Regions from separate parts of the Pantoea sp. NSTU24 genome, predicted to be linked through region 1. Evidence: predicted binding sites of a transcription regulator. Region 1 holds the regulator's gene; the other holds the start of a gene.
What was found. Region 1 encodes LexA, which represses DNA repair genes until DNA is damaged. Its sites were predicted from a motif close to TNCTGTATGTACATACAGNA; they were not measured.

Region 1 (7,482 bases):
TGCTGACGTTATCGTCGGGTCTGGCACGCGTCATCAGTGCCGGGTTAGCCAGCACGGCGGAGCCATAGAGAGAAGAAGCGACGCCGGTGCCACCCATGGCGTCATTACGTGCATCGTACCAGGTCCCTGCCGCCATGGCGGAAGAAGAAAGGAAAAGCGCGGTCGCCGCAGCGGAGTACTTTAGCGCCGGACGTTGAGCGGATTTTTTCACCATTTGCCTGCCATCACCTGAAAATTGTCATTAATACATTCAATGACTGAATAATTTGTTAGCCGTATTGTGAATGCTGGCTAACGCGTCGTTGCTGTGAATTCAAAGGAAACAGTGCCTTAATTCAAGGGATTGGACATTTTCCAACCAAAAACATGTTGTGATTGTTCAAACTAAGTCGGGGGGTTTCAAAAAATACCAGACATTGCTTAAGTCTTTCTGAACATTACTTCTTAACTCCGTGAGATGCAAAGCAAAATGCCAATAAAATTCTCTTCCGGTTGATTCAGAATGGATCTGATTTATCGTCAGTAAGGTTAAAAACGTGGGCTGAAACGCTGAACATGCTGTTTTAACAGGCAATTAATGCTGTTTTTGCAGGCAGAAGGCACTTCAGCACCTCGCCGCCAATTGTGATAAAATAACATCACTTATCCAGCGGAGAACTTTCATGACAACCATGACGACGCAGCAAATTTTGACTCAGGCCGAAAAAATGTGCCTGCAGCGTGGTGTGCGTCTGACCTCGCAGCGTGCTGAAGTGCTGCGACTAATGGCCGAACAGCCCGGCTCCATCAGTGCCTACGACCTGCTGGACCAGCTGCGGGTCAGTGAACCTCAGGCCAAACCGCCTACGGTTTATCGTGCGCTCGATTTCCTGCTGGAGCAGGGCTTTATCCACCGGGTGGAGTCCAACAATAGCTACGTAATGTGTCACCATTTTGAAGCACCGGCGCATACCTCGGTGATGCTGGTCTGCGACCGCTGTGCCGCCGTCACAGAAAAACAGGCGCAGGGCGTGGAAACTATTATCGCGACGCTGGCGGGCGAAGCGCAGTTTGCTCTGCGCCATAGCGTGATCGAAGCACATGGATTGTGCGAAAACTGTGCGGAAGTGGCAGCCTGTACGCATCATGAAAGCTGCGAACATGACCATCAGGATGAGGGAAAAAAGCGGGGAAAACGGGGATAGGCGTCAGGGCCTGAAGAGAGTTCCGGTGAGGGCTCACCGGAACAGAGGTTCGGTTACCAGCGGTAATCTTTATTGTGCGTTTCCCAGGCCGTTACTTCACGCTCTGCTTCATCTTTCGCATAGCCGTAACGCTCCTGAATTTTACCTACCAGCTGGTCGCGTTTACCTTCGATCACCTGCATATCGTCGTCGGTCAGCTTGCCCCATTTCTCTTTCATCTTGCCTTTGAACTGCTTCCAGTTGCCGCTCGCTTCATCTTTGTTCATGGCAGACCTCCAATCCTCGGGGTTTAATTATCTGGCTACTCATCATAACCTCGATACAAAGCGCTACTTAACTGCGCCCTGTAAAGTTAATTGTAGTCGCTTTATCCCATAAGACAGAACAATACAGAATAATCTGTATCCACCTGCGAGCCCGGCGGAATCAGGCCTCAAACCAGCTGTTGTGACGCCAGTGCCGCCGCCAGATGAGCCAGAGCGTCAGGCCGCGCAGCGCCAGAAAAACGGTTACCGCCAGCCATAGCCCATGGTTGCCCAGCAGCGGTACGCTCAGCAGCGTCAGGAAATAGCCTACGGCAGCCATCACCATGCTGTTGCGCATCTCGCGACCACGGGTTGCGCCAATAAACATGCCATCCAGCAGGTAACACCAGACGCCCGCCAGCGGCATGATGACCTGCCAGACCAGATAGCGGTCGGCGGTCTGTTGCAGCGACGTCAGCGAGGTCAGCAGCGTCACGATCTGCGGGCCAGCGATCGCATAGACCAGCGAGAAGAACAGCGCGACGGCCACCGCCTGACGACAGGCGGAATGCCAGACACGCAGCAGTTTACTGCCATCTTTTGCGCCATGCGCCTCACCGGCAAACGCCTCTACCGCATAGGCGAAACCATCCAGTGCGTAAGCGGTGAAGGTAATGAACATCAGTAAAACGGCGTTAACCGCGACCACGTCGGGGCCGAGTCGTGCGCCCAGCACGGTCAGCGACGCGAAACAGAGCTGCAGCATCAGGGAGCGCAGCATGATATCCCGGTTGAGGCGCAGCAGCCGGGCACTGTCACCGCGCCAGCTCTGTTTCAGCAGGGCTGGCGTGATGCCGTGCAGTTTCAGTACCCGCCAGACCATGATGCTGCCAACGCCCAGCGTAATATATTCGGCCAGCGCCGTGGCGGTGGCCGCACCCGCAACACCCCAGTGCAGCCCCATGACCAGCCAGAGATCGAGCACGATATTGACCAGATTCCCTACCACCAGCAGGATCACCGGCGCGCGTGCATACTGCACGCCCAGCAGCCAGCCCAGAATCACCAGGTTTGCCAGCGTAGCTGGCGCACTGAGCCAGCGGATCTGAATAAACCGTGCCGCCTGCGCCAGGACGTCGGGACTGCCGCCGACCAGCTGTGTCGCCAGCTGGATAACCGGATAGCGTAAGGCGATAAACAGCACCCCTGCCAGCAGCGCAATAATCAGTGGCTGGACCAGCGCCCGCGCCAGCGCCGTTTTGTCGCCCGCACCCAGCGCCTGGGCCGTAAGGCCCGTGGTGCTCATCCGCAGAAAAAGCAGCAGCATAAAGAGAAAACTGGTGACAGTGGTCCCGACCGCGACCCCACCAAGATAGACAGGGCTGTCGAGATGACCAATAACAGCGGTATCGACCACACCCAGTAAGGGTACGGTGATATTTGACAGGATCATCGGCAGCGCAAGCCGCCAGAGATTTTTATCGGTTGACGTAATAAAGCGCATTCGCCGTTCCGTGCTCAGTGTCGCTGCGCAAACAGGGCCGCGACAAAATTAGGGCAGACAGAATAGCATCAGAGAGGGCGAATGCACGCGGGCAGAAAAATCAGAGCCACTCGCCGTTGCGAACGACACCCACTGCCAGACCTTCAATAGTCAGCGACTGCGCACGGGTATCAACCACAATCGGGTCAAACTCACTGTTTTCAGGCAGCAGATGGACAATAGCCCCCTGCTTTTTCCAGCGTTTCACTGTGACTTCATCATCAATGCGCGCCACCACGACCTGTCCGTTACGCACATCCTGGGTTTTATGCACGGCGAGCAGATCGCCATCCATAATCCCGATATCTTTCATCGACATTCCGCTGACGCGCAGCAGGAAGTCAGCCGACGGCTTAAACAGGCCCGGATCCACCTTGTAGTGGGTTTCGATATGTTCCTGCGCCATGATTGGCTCACCGGCAGCGACCCGGCCAATCAGCGGTAAGCCTTCAGAGGCTTCTTCTTCCATCAGCAGACGGATGCCGCGCGAGGCACCGGACACGATCTCGATGACGCCTTTACGCGCCAGCGCTTTCAGATGCTCTTCTGCCGCGTTCGGCGAACGGAATCCCAGCTGCGCGGCAATCTCGGCACGCGTAGGCGGCATGCCTGTTGAAGTAATATGGTCGCGAATCAGGTCATAGACCTGCTGCTGCCTGCTGGTTAATGCTTTCATCCCGCCCCCTGGTTGTTTATACAGTCGCTGTGAGTATATACAGGTATTGGCGAAATGGAAACCGATTGTCCCGCAAAACGCGGCTTCCGACGCGATATGGAACGCTTATCGCAAATGTGACCAGAGCAGCGCGATCCAGACAAACAGAGCCAGCAGAATGGTGATTAGCACCGCGGCCGATCCCATATCTTTCGCCCGACCAGCCAGGGGATGATGCTCCTGACCAATGCGATCCACCACGGATTCAATCGCGCTGTTAAGGATTTCAACAATCACTACCAGCACCACCGATCCAATCATAAGGATACGGGAAACCACATCCACATCCAGCCAGCAGGCGATGACGATGGCAACCAGCGCGGCCAGCGCTTCCTGACGAAATGCCGCTTCATGCTGCCAGGCGGCACGCAGCCCCTGCCATGAGTAACCTGCGGCTTTAACTATTCTGATAAGTCCGGTGGCATTATTTGCCATGATGGGGGAACCCTTTCATCGTATTGACGTCAATGTCTGGGCTGCGTGCAATTAGCACCACCACAGATCTTCGCTGCGCTTTCTGGTATGCTTGCGGCGCTTTGCTAACAAGAGGCTTCATGTTGTCTATGTCAGGTTGGCGTAAACTTTATTACAAACTGCTTAATTTACCACTGTCGTTTTTGGTAAAAAGTAAGGCCATTCCGGCCGATCCCGTTTCAGAACATGGCCTGGATCCGACCCGGCCTATTATGTATGTTTTGCCTTACGATTCGAAGGCCGACTTACTCACTTTGCGCGCCCAGTGTCTGCGACACCATCTGCCCGATCCGCTCTCTCCGCTGGAGATTGACGGTTCGCTGCTGCCGCGTCACGTCTTTATTCACGATGGCCCGCGCGTCTTCCCCTATTTTGTGCCCAGCGTCGAATCCGTGAAAATCTTTCACGACTATCTCGATCTGCATCGAAACAATCCCACGCTGGATATTCAGATGCTGCCGGTCACCGTGATGTTTGGCCGCGCACCAGGGCGTGAAGTTCAGGGAGAAGCGACACCACATCTGCGGGTCCTGAACGGAGTACAGAAATTCTTTGCCGTCATCTGGCACGGGCGCGACAGCTTTGTCCGCTTCTCGCCCACCGTCTCGCTGCGCCGCATGGCAACCGAACACGGAACGGACAAGTCGATCGCCCAGAAGCTGGCCCGCGTGGCCCGCATTCATTTTGCCCGCCAGCGGCTGGCCGCGATTGGCCCGCGTTTACCGGCGCGTCAGGATCTGTTTAATCGTCTGCTGCAGTCCAAAGCGATTGAGAAAGCGGTAGAAGATGAAGCGCGCAGCAAAAAGATCTCTCATGAGAAAGCGCAGCAGAATGCCATCGAGATGATGGAAGAGATTGCGGCCAACTTTTCCTACGAAGCGATTCGCGTGACAGACCGGGTAATGGGCTGGCTCTGGAGCCGTCTCTATCAGGGCATCAACGTCAACGGCGGCGAAAAAGTGCGTCAGCTGGCGCAGGATGGCCATGAAATCGTCTATGTGCCCTGCCACCGCAGCCACATGGATTATCTGCTGCTTTCCTATGTGCTCTACCATCAGGGACTGGTGCCGCCGCATATCGCAGCCGGAATCAACCTCAACTTCTGGCCGGCAGGCCCGATTTTCCGTCGTCTGGGTGCATTCTTTATCCGCCGAACCTTTAAAGGCAACAAGCTCTACGCCACGGTGTTCCGCGAATACCTGGGCGAGCTGTTTACCCGCGGCTATTCGGTTGAGTACTTTGTCGAAGGCGGCCGTTCACGCACCGGTCGCCTGCTGGACCCGAAAACCGGCACCCTGGCGATGACGCTGCAGGCGATGCTGCGCGGTGGAAATCGCCCGATCACGCTGGTGCCGATCTACATCGGCTATGAGCATGTGATGGAAGTGGGCACTTACGCCAAAGAGCTGCGCGGCGCGGCAAAAGAAAAAGAGGGCTTCATGCAGATGGTGCGTGGCTTACGCAAGCTGCGCAATCTCGGCCAGGGCTATGTTAACTTTGGCGAGCCGATGCCGCTGGTCAACTATCTTAACAAGCGCGTGCCGGAATGGCGCGATGCCATTGATCCCATTGAGCCGCAGCGCCCGAGCTGGTTAACGCCGACCGTCAATGATATCGCGGCCAGCCTGATGGTGCGGATCAATGAAGCGGGCGCAGCCAATGCCATGAACCTCTGCGTCACGGCCCTGCTTGCGTCACGTCAGCGCTCACTAACCCGTGAACAGCTGATTGAACAACTGGCGTGCTACACCCAGCTGCTGCGCAATGTGCCCTATTCACCCAATGCAACGGTGCCCGATCTCACTTCGGAAGCGCTGCTGGATCACGCAATGGGCATGAACAAGTTTGAGAGTGAAAAGGACAGCATTGGCGACATCATTATTCTGCCGCGTGAGCAGGCAGTGCTGATGACCTACTATCGCAACAACATTCATCACATGCTGGTAATGCCGTCGCTGATTGCCGCCATTGTTCAGCAGCATCAGACGCTGAGTGAAGCAGAACTGCTGCGTCAGGTGAGCCTGATCTATCCGATGCTGAAGAGTGAGCTGTTCCTGCGCTGGCAGACCGATGAACTGCCACAGCTGCTGACCGATCTGTGTCAGGAACTGGCGCGTCAGGGCCTGATTACGCGCGAAGACGGTGAGCTGCGCTTTACTGCGGCACGCTATCGCACGCTGCAGCTGCTGGCCGCCGGGGTACGTGAAACGCTGCAGCGTTACGCCATTACCTTCTCAATTCTCAGCGCCAAGCCGACGATTAACCGCGGTACGCTGGAAAAAGAGAGCCGGACGCTGGCACAGCGACTGTCGGTGCTGCACGGCATCAACGCACCGGAGTTCTTCGACAAAGCCGTTTTCACCTCGCTGGTGCTGACGCTGCGCGACGAAGGATATATCAGTGACAGTGGCGATGCCGATGTCGCACAGACGCAGGCCACCTGGCACATCCTGGCGGATCTGGTAACCAGTGACGTTCGCATGACGATTGAAACCGCCGTCGCGCACGACTGACGCCTGCGTACAGGTAAAAGGCGACCTCATGAGGTCGCCTTTTTCTGCCCAAAACTTCGGAGCAAAAGAGATCCGGAAGCAACAAACAGGCTCAACACGCTGGGTACACGATCAGAAGAGGAAAGCGGCCCGCGCCACAGATGGCGCGGGCCGGGCATGCCAGGGATGGCGGCTTTTGCGTCTTTCCGATCTGACCGTGTTTCCTGCACACGCTCGATCTCGCCGCTAAATGAGCCTTTTTGCGCCCAAAACTTTCAGAACAGCTGGCTGAACGGCGGCGTATTCATCAGCACGCCCAGAAACAGTACCATCCCGACATAGTTGTTATTCAGGAATGCCTGGAAACAGGGCTGCCGTTCACGTCCGGCGATCAGCTTCTGCTGATACACAAACAGCGCCGCCGCCAGCAGCAGCGTCCAGTAGAAAGCGCCATTCAGATGCAGCAGCATCCCCACCAGCGCCATCAGCACCAGGGTTGCCAGCTGCAGCAAACCGATGGCCAGCTTGTCGAAACGGCCAAACAGAATCGCGGTCGACTTGACGCCAATCTTCAAATCGTCATCCCTGTCCACCATCGCATATTGCGTATCGTAGGCCACCGTCCAGCAGACATTGGCAATAAAAACCAGCCAGCAGACGAGGGGTAAGGACTCACTAACTGCAGACCACGCCATGGGAATCGCCCAGCCAAAAGCGGCACCCAGTACCACCTGCGGCAGATGGGTATAACGTTTCATAAAGGGGTAAACCCAGGCCAGCGCCAGCCCCACGACAGAGAGCATAATCGTCATCAGGTTCATGGTCAGCA
Region 2 (7,482 bases), 1.9 Mb from region 1:
TGGAAGTTATCGCCACCAGTTCCGACTTCTTTAGACTTAATTCATCAATTTTCTAGCCGCTGAATTGCCCTTCTCTATAGTGCTTATTTAACTCATTACCCTAAGGCAAATAGCCTTAAACTTTCCTTCATCAAGGCCGATAACTCCGGTATCAATTTCCCTGTCGACCTTATAAAGGATTAAACATGGCTAGTATTAGCAATCTCGGTGTTGGCTCCGGCCTGCCGCTCAGTACGATGCTGGACAGTTTGCAGACCGCTGAAAAAGCAGCGCTGAAACCTATCTCAACGCAGCAGTCGGCTTACACCGCCAAGCTCAGCGCTTACTCCACGCTGAAAAGCGCACTGACCACGTTTCAGACCGCAAACAGCAAGCTGAACAGCGCCGACCTTTTTACCGCCACGACCGCGACCAGCAGCTCAAGCGCGTTCAGCGCCACGACGTCTGGCAGCACCGTAGCCGGTAAATATTCGATTAACGTGACGCAGCTGGCACAGGCGCAGGTTCTGACCTCGGCAGTGCAGAGCAGCAACACTGCTGCGCTGGGCGACAGCTCCGTGGCCAGTCGCAGCATTGCGATTACCCTGAAAGATGGCACCAGCAAAAGCGTCACGCTTACTAACGACCAGACGTCGCTGACCGGCATGCGCGATGCGATTAACGGCGCTAACGCTGGCGTGACCGCCACGATTATCAAAGTCTCCGATGGCAGCTTCCGCCTTTCCATGAGTGCCAACAAGACCGGCAGCGATAATGCGGTAGCTTCTGTTGCCGTTACTGGCGACAGCACCCTGCAGGGGATCGTCGGCTTTGACGCCACCGCCAGCAGCAATCCGATGACGCAGAGCGTGGCGGCACAGAATGCAAAACTGACCGTGAACAACATCGCCATTGAAAACAGCAGCAACCAGATCAGCGACGCGCTGGAAGGCATTACGCTGAATCTGACGGCGCAGACGGTGGGCGATCAGACGCTGACGATCACCAAAGATACCTCAAAAGCGTCTACCGCCATCAGCACCTGGGTGGATGCTTATAATACCCTGCTGGATCAGTTTAATACGCTGACCAAGTACACCAAGGTCGATACTAATACCGATTCGCAGGACAGCAGCAACGGTGCGCTGCTCGGTGACAGCACGCTCCGGACCATTCAGACCCAGCTGAAAAGCCTGCTGACCAATGCGCAGAGCTCCTCTGAATATAAATCACTGGGCCAGATTGGCGTGACTACCGATCCGACGACCGGCTCACTGAAGCTGGACTCGACCAAGCTCAGTGCCGCCCTGAATAAAGATGCGCCGGGCGTGAAAGAGATGATTGTGGGTGACGGCAAAACCGGCATTACCGCAAAAATGGACACCAAACTGACCGAATGGCTGTCTTCAAAAGGAATTGTTCAGGCTGCCACCGACGGTGTGAGTAAGACCCTGAATAATTTAACCGCGCTTTATAACACCACCAGCGATCGTATAGATGCAGACATCGCCCGTTATAAGACGCAGTTTACTCAGCTGGATATGGCAATCAGTAAACTTAACTCGACCAGCACCTATCTGACGCAGCAGTTCGATACGTCAAGTTCTTCTAATAAATCATAGGAGTGACCATGTACACCGCTACAGGCACCAAAGCCTATGCAAAAATTGGCGTCGAAAGTGCCGTCATGAGTGCCAGCCAGCAGCAGCTGGTGGTCATGCTGTTCGACGGCGCACTGAGCGCGTTAATCCGCGCACGCCTGTTTATGCAGGATGGCAATATTGAAGGCAAAGGCAAATCGATCTCCAAAGCCATCAATATTATCGAAGCAGGCCTGAAAGAGGGTCTGGCTGAAAACCGTGGTGATGAGCTGGCAGATAACCTGCTGGATCTTTACAACTATATGACGCGTCGCCTCTTAGAGGCCAACCTGCATAATGATGTGGCCGCAATCGAGGAGGTCGAAGGCCTCCTGCGCAACATCGCTGACGCGTGGAAAGAAGTGGTTCAACCTAACCCTGTTCAGGACGCCGTTTAATGACAACTGCACCGCATCTGCTTACCGTTTACCAACAGTTACTCGATCTCAGCCAGGGGATGCTGCATCATGCGGCACAGGGCGAATGGGATGAATTGATCAACAGGGAGACGGAGTATGTCAGCGCGGTGCAGAATTTAGCGCACTCGACAGAGGCGATGTCACCCTCTTCTCAGACGCAGGCGCTGTTACGCCCGGTGCTGCGCCGCATCCTCGATAATGAAAGTGAAGTGAAACGCCTGCTGCAGGCGCGGATGGATGAGCTGGCCTCGTTAGTGAATCAGAGCAGCCGCCAGAAATCGGTGCTCTCTGCCTATGGTAAGCAAGGCGGTGTCGTCATGGTGCCGCGCGAAACCCTCTCCTGAAAGTCTGCTCCTCACGCCGCCAGAATTATTTTTCTGCGCGGCGTCTCTTTTCTGCCGCTTACTCCATACTTACTTTTCATCATCCCCTGGAGTGTGGTAAATGCAAAACCCGACGTTATTACAGTTTTTCCATTGGTATTACCCGGATGGCAGCAAACTGTGGCCTGAAGTTGCCGAACGTGCAGCCTGGCTCAGTGAAATTGGCATTACGATGGCGTGGCTCCCTCCGAGCTACAAAGGGGATTCAGGAGGCTATTCTGTCGGTTACGACACCTATGACCTTTTTGACCTGGGTGAATTCGATCAAAAAGGCGGCGTTGCTACCAAATATGGTGATAAACAGCAGTTACTGGCGGCAACAGAGGCGCTGCGCAGCCATAACGTTGGGGTGCTGCTGGACGTTGTGCTGAACCACAAAATGGGCGCCGATGAGAAAGAGGCGATCAGCGTCAACCGCGTCAATCCGGACAACCGTGATGAAATCTATGACGAGGTCGTAGAGTGTGAGGCCTGGACCAAATTCACCTTTCCGGCGCGTGAAGGAAAGTATTCGAAATTCATCTGGGATCACAAATGCTTCAGCGGCGTAGACCACATCGAAAATCCGGACGAAAACGGCGTCTTTAAAGTCATCAATGACTACACCGCCGAAGGCTGGAACGATCAGGTCGATAATGAGCTGGGTAACTTCGATTATCTGATGGGTGCCAACATCGATTTTCGTAATAACGCGGTCAGGGAAGAGCTGAAATACTGGGCGCGCTGGGTGATGGAACAGGTGCCCTGCACCGGCTTCCGCCTGGATGCGGTAAAACATATCCCCGCCTGGTTCTATAAAGAGTGGATCGACCATATTCAGGAAGCCGCCCAGGAGCCGATGTTTATTGTGGCGGAATACTGGTCATTTGAAACGGAGAAACTGCAGGAGTATGTGCATCAGGTGGAAGGCAAAACCATGCTGTTTGATGCCCCCCTCCACATGAACTTCCATCAGGCTTCTACCGCTGGCAGCGCCTACGACATGAGCCAGATTTTTGCTAACTCGCTGGTGGTGGCCGATCCATGGCATGCAGTGACCATTGTGGCCAACCACGATACCCAGCCGTTGCAGTCGCTGGAAGCGCCGGTTGAAGCCTGGTTTAAACCGCTGGCTTATGCACTGATTCTGCTGCGCGAACAGGGCGTGCCGACTATCTTTTATCCGGATCTGTTCGGTGCGACTTATGAGGATGAAGGCGGCGACGGCGAGAAGCACAAAATCGAAATGCCGGTGATCCCGGAGCTGGAAGGGTTAATTCGTGCCCGTCAGCAGTATGGCTGGGGTGTCCAGACCGACTATTTTGATCATCCGAACTGTGTGGCGTTCAGCCGCAGCGGCACCGAAACCCAGCCGGGCTGTGTCGTCATCATGTCAAATGGCGATGCGGGTGAGAAAAGCGTGCCGATGGGTGATGGCTTTGCCGGTAAGGTCTGGCGCGATCATCTGGGTAACCGTGAAGAGACGATTACCGCCGACGAGCACGGCACTGCGGTCTTTGCCTGCAATGGCGGCAGCGTCAGCGTCTGGGTGTTAGCAGAATAAGTTACACAGCAAAAACAGCACCGCCCCGGCGGGCAGAGGCGTGACGTACGCCATCTGTCCTTCGGGGCGGTGCATTTCAGGGGGGGGTTAACCGGCGTTATGTTCGGTGATCGCCGTGCGCAGTAGCTGTGGTTCGATATTCTGAATGACCGCTGCTTTAGGCTGTTTCGCCACTTCTTTCATCGCCTGCTGACACTCAACGGTCGGACGTTCAACTTTGCGCAGGGTCAGCCCGTCATATTTCAGCTCGCCGTTATCCACGTTCAGCGGCATCACGCGCATCTGACGCGTAACGTTGACATAATCCCCATTCAGTCGGGTCAGTTTGCCCGGTTTCGCGATCACCCGCTGCCACTGACGACAATCCAGCGTGGTCCCCTCCGCAGTAATTAAGAGACTGCCGATGGCCTGGTCACTGACAAGGCTGCTCTGCGGGCCGACGGTTTGCCAGTTCCCCTGCAAATCCGCAGGTGCCGGCGTCTGCACCGCATTTTCATAATCGTTGATCTGCGCACAGCCACCCAATGCCAGCGCAGCAATCAGCATCCACTTTTTCATGTTTAATCCCTAAAATCGCGTCAATGGCGGCTACGTTATAATTTTTCCACCGCGTTACGCAAGGTATCTGGCGTCTGGTATCAGACGAAGAGGCAATAAAAGCCGCATTTCACCGTCAGCGCATGCCAGATGCCCGGGTCGGCCAGCAGAACACGTGCTGTAAGGTTAAGGAACGCCGGCTTTGTCGCGCCTGACAACCGAAACACAACCCGCTACACTGACGCGCTGCACTACTTTTTTCAGGAATATAAGTATGAAAACGCCAGAAGCCTACTATGCCCAGGCGCGCGATATGTTTTTTACCGCGCACCCCGACTTCCAGGCTGCGCTAGATGAATTAACAGAGAGCGATGCCCGTGCCGCCAACCTGTCGCTGCGCGAGTTGCGCGCATGGCATGCAGAACGCATCTATGCCGCTTTTTTACGGCAGAAGAATCTGGATGGGATGATCTTCTCTATTCAGCTCGCCGAACCCGATAAAGCGGTTGCGGCGGAAGCAATTGAAACCTATCTCAAATCTCATGCGGAATCGCTGGGGATGAGCTGGGAAGCGTTCTGTATCAAAAACGAACTCTGACTGGCACCGCAGTCAGGGGCCAGATTCATTCTGCAGGGCCGTCGCACGACGGAGTGTATAACAAGCCGGAAAGCGCTTTTTAAAATATTACACTGGTGTTAACTGGCCCTGAAAGTAGCGTGCCTCTGCGCGGTCCCGATGACGCGCAGAGGCCCGTCGTTTATTCTCTTTCTTCTGCAATCCTGCCTTTCACTTCCACATAGCTTGCTACGGCCAGCAGACGATTGATATGCGTCAGCAACAGGTCAACATCGGACTGCATAAATTCAGCTGAAGACTGCGATGCAGTGATAATGGCATCCTGTACCGTCTCAGTGATGGTCAGTGAGTTATCCTGTTTCGCCTGTACCAGCAGCGCAGCAACCAGCAGGGACTGAGCCTCCAGCTGTGCGGTCAGCTCCTTTGCATCAACGTCCATTTTTGCCAGCTTGAGCAGAATATCAATCACCAGTTGTCGCATCGCGCACCTCCTGAAAAGTAAGCCGCCATTATGTCGTGAGGCACACCTGTTTTGCCAGCCGAAGATGATGCCTGCTTTCCCGAGAAAATTTTGCCCGAAATTGGCTGTACCGCCTTGATACTGTTTTTATTTACAGTATCATAGATCAGCGATTTTGCTCAGAATGGATTGCCATCATGTTTGTTGAACTGATTTATGACAAGCGCAACGTTGCCGGTTTGCCAGGGGCCCGCGAAATGATTCGTGAAGAGCTGGAAAAGCGGGTGCATCGGGTGTTTCCTGATCTTGAAGTCAGGGTTAAGCCGATGGAGCGTAACGCCATTGAGACTGATTTAAGTAAGAACGATAAAGCGACAGTTGCGCGGATTGTTGAAGAGATGTTCGACGAAGCGGAAATGTGGCTGGTGGCCGAGTAATCCCTTAACGGCCACCGCATCAGTTAGCGGGAGAAAACTCAGCTCTCCTGCTCACTGTGATTGATTTCGATCTCGATGTCCTGAATGGCGGCATCCAGATCTTCCAGCAGTTTTCCCTGCTTGTTAAGCAACGCATCGATTCTATCGGCGTTAGTTTTGTCTTTGTACTCACCGGCATCAAAGGCTAACCAGTGGCTGGAGAGCGTTTCGGTGTTGGTCTGCGCGTAGTGGCGCATCTCTTTAAGCTGAGAGGTCACGTCACGCAGATATTCAGTTTTGGTTTTGGTTTCAGTTGAATCGCTCATGCTGAATTTCCTTCTGGTCAGTTATCCAAAGTGATTAGGCTTAGCGGTTCATCAACCGGCCAATCAATCGGCATACATTAAGAGATAAAATGTCGCCGCGAGATTTAAATGTAGTCGATAATAGCGAAGCCGCACTAAGAATTATCGGAAGTTACGGTTTTGCGTTTGATTTGACCGGTGGCAGTTCTCCATCCACCACTACCTTTTTGACTTTAATGACCGCCTTGTCGGCGGTGCGGTCGGGAATGGCATCCAGTTTCTTCTGAAGAGTTGCTACCTGCGTCGTCAGCGTATCGACACGATCATCCCGTCGCGCAGCCATTGCCCCGTAATCTGCCCGGATCTCCTCTACTCGCTTGTTGGCGGAGTTACTGACATAGAGAAAAATTATCGTCATCAGGATGCAAATCATTGAACAGCCCAGAAGAATGCTGCCCAGAATGATCTTGCGCCGGTTTGACACCGGAGCATGAATGTCTTTAATGGTTGTCATCACTGCGATCCTCCAGAGTTGAGATAAGCCGATCAATCTCAATACGGAACTTGTTGTTTTGATCGGTTTCCGTCATGGCCAGCAAAATGCCTACCGCATTTTTGATTAATCGAAGATCGGTTTCGAGTGTCGCAATCCGGCGCAGATTCTTATCATGACGTTCGCGCAACTCGTCGTTCTCCTCCCGCATCAGTTGATTACTCTCTTTCAGCAACAGCACCTGCTCTTTATAGCTGGTGATAATTTCGCCACCAGCACGATTACTGGTCACGATAGAAGCAATACCTGCCAGTAATGGCTTCCAGAACAGTGCTGCTGCCCCCCCACCCAGAACTAACGCACCCATACTGGTAATCAGACTACTTTCCATGCCACACCCCTTTACCCGGTAAGGTCTCTGGAACTTATTTCGTGCTTATCAGGCACAATCCCCGTCATGAATTTAAGATTGCTTAAATGCCAGACTTAAGTATACTTAAGGCAAACTTAATCAAAAAGTCAAGCCGATGAAAAACAGAACGCTGGGTGACCGCATCCGACTTCGCCGTAAAGCACTGGAACTGACGCAGAAGCAACTGGCTCAACAGGTAAAAGTGTCCCATGTCGCTATATCACAGTGGGAAAAAGAGGAGACGTTGCCGCGTGGTGAGAACCTGCTGCGGCTCGCTGAAGCGCTGGGCTGCGCACCAGCTTTTCTGATAGATGGGGA

Region 2: ACLHDD_RS08060 (DinI-like family protein) is a predicted target of LexA. The motif match lies at 5,678-5,697, and genes of this name have one in related genera.

What each region holds. Positions count from the first base shown of each region.
Region 1 covers NZ_JBKIWZ010000001.1:3,526,164-3,533,645, reverse strand. The annotation lists gene ACLHDD_RS16760 (conjugal transfer protein TraF) at 1-214, opposite strand, end outside; gene zur (zinc uptake transcriptional repressor Zur) at 663-1,184, shown strand; gene ACLHDD_RS16750 (CsbD family protein) at 1,238-1,450, opposite strand; gene dinF (MATE family efflux transporter DinF) at 1,611-2,933, opposite strand; gene lexA (transcriptional repressor LexA) at 3,034-3,648, opposite strand; gene ACLHDD_RS16735 (diacylglycerol kinase) at 3,754-4,122, opposite strand; gene plsB (glycerol-3-phosphate 1-O-acyltransferase PlsB) at 4,251-6,674, shown strand; gene ubiA (4-hydroxybenzoate octaprenyltransferase) at 6,929-7,482, opposite strand, start outside.
Region 2 covers NZ_JBKIWZ010000001.1:1,661,794-1,669,275, forward strand. The annotation lists gene fliD (flagellar filament capping protein FliD) at 186-1,601, shown strand; gene fliS (flagellar export chaperone FliS) at 1,610-2,017, shown strand; gene fliT (flagella biosynthesis regulatory protein FliT) at 2,017-2,382, shown strand; gene amyA (alpha-amylase) at 2,483-3,964, shown strand; gene yedD (lipoprotein YedD) at 4,052-4,522, opposite strand; gene ACLHDD_RS08050 (DUF6388 family protein) at 4,776-5,099, shown strand; gene iraP (anti-adapter protein IraP) at 5,260-5,559, opposite strand; gene ACLHDD_RS08060 (DinI-like family protein) at 5,736-5,975, shown strand; gene ACLHDD_RS08065 (hypothetical protein) at 6,014-6,280, opposite strand; gene ACLHDD_RS08070 (hypothetical protein) at 6,432-6,773, opposite strand; gene ACLHDD_RS08075 (hypothetical protein) at 6,760-7,143, opposite strand; gene ACLHDD_RS08080 (helix-turn-helix domain-containing protein) at 7,280-7,482, shown strand, end outside.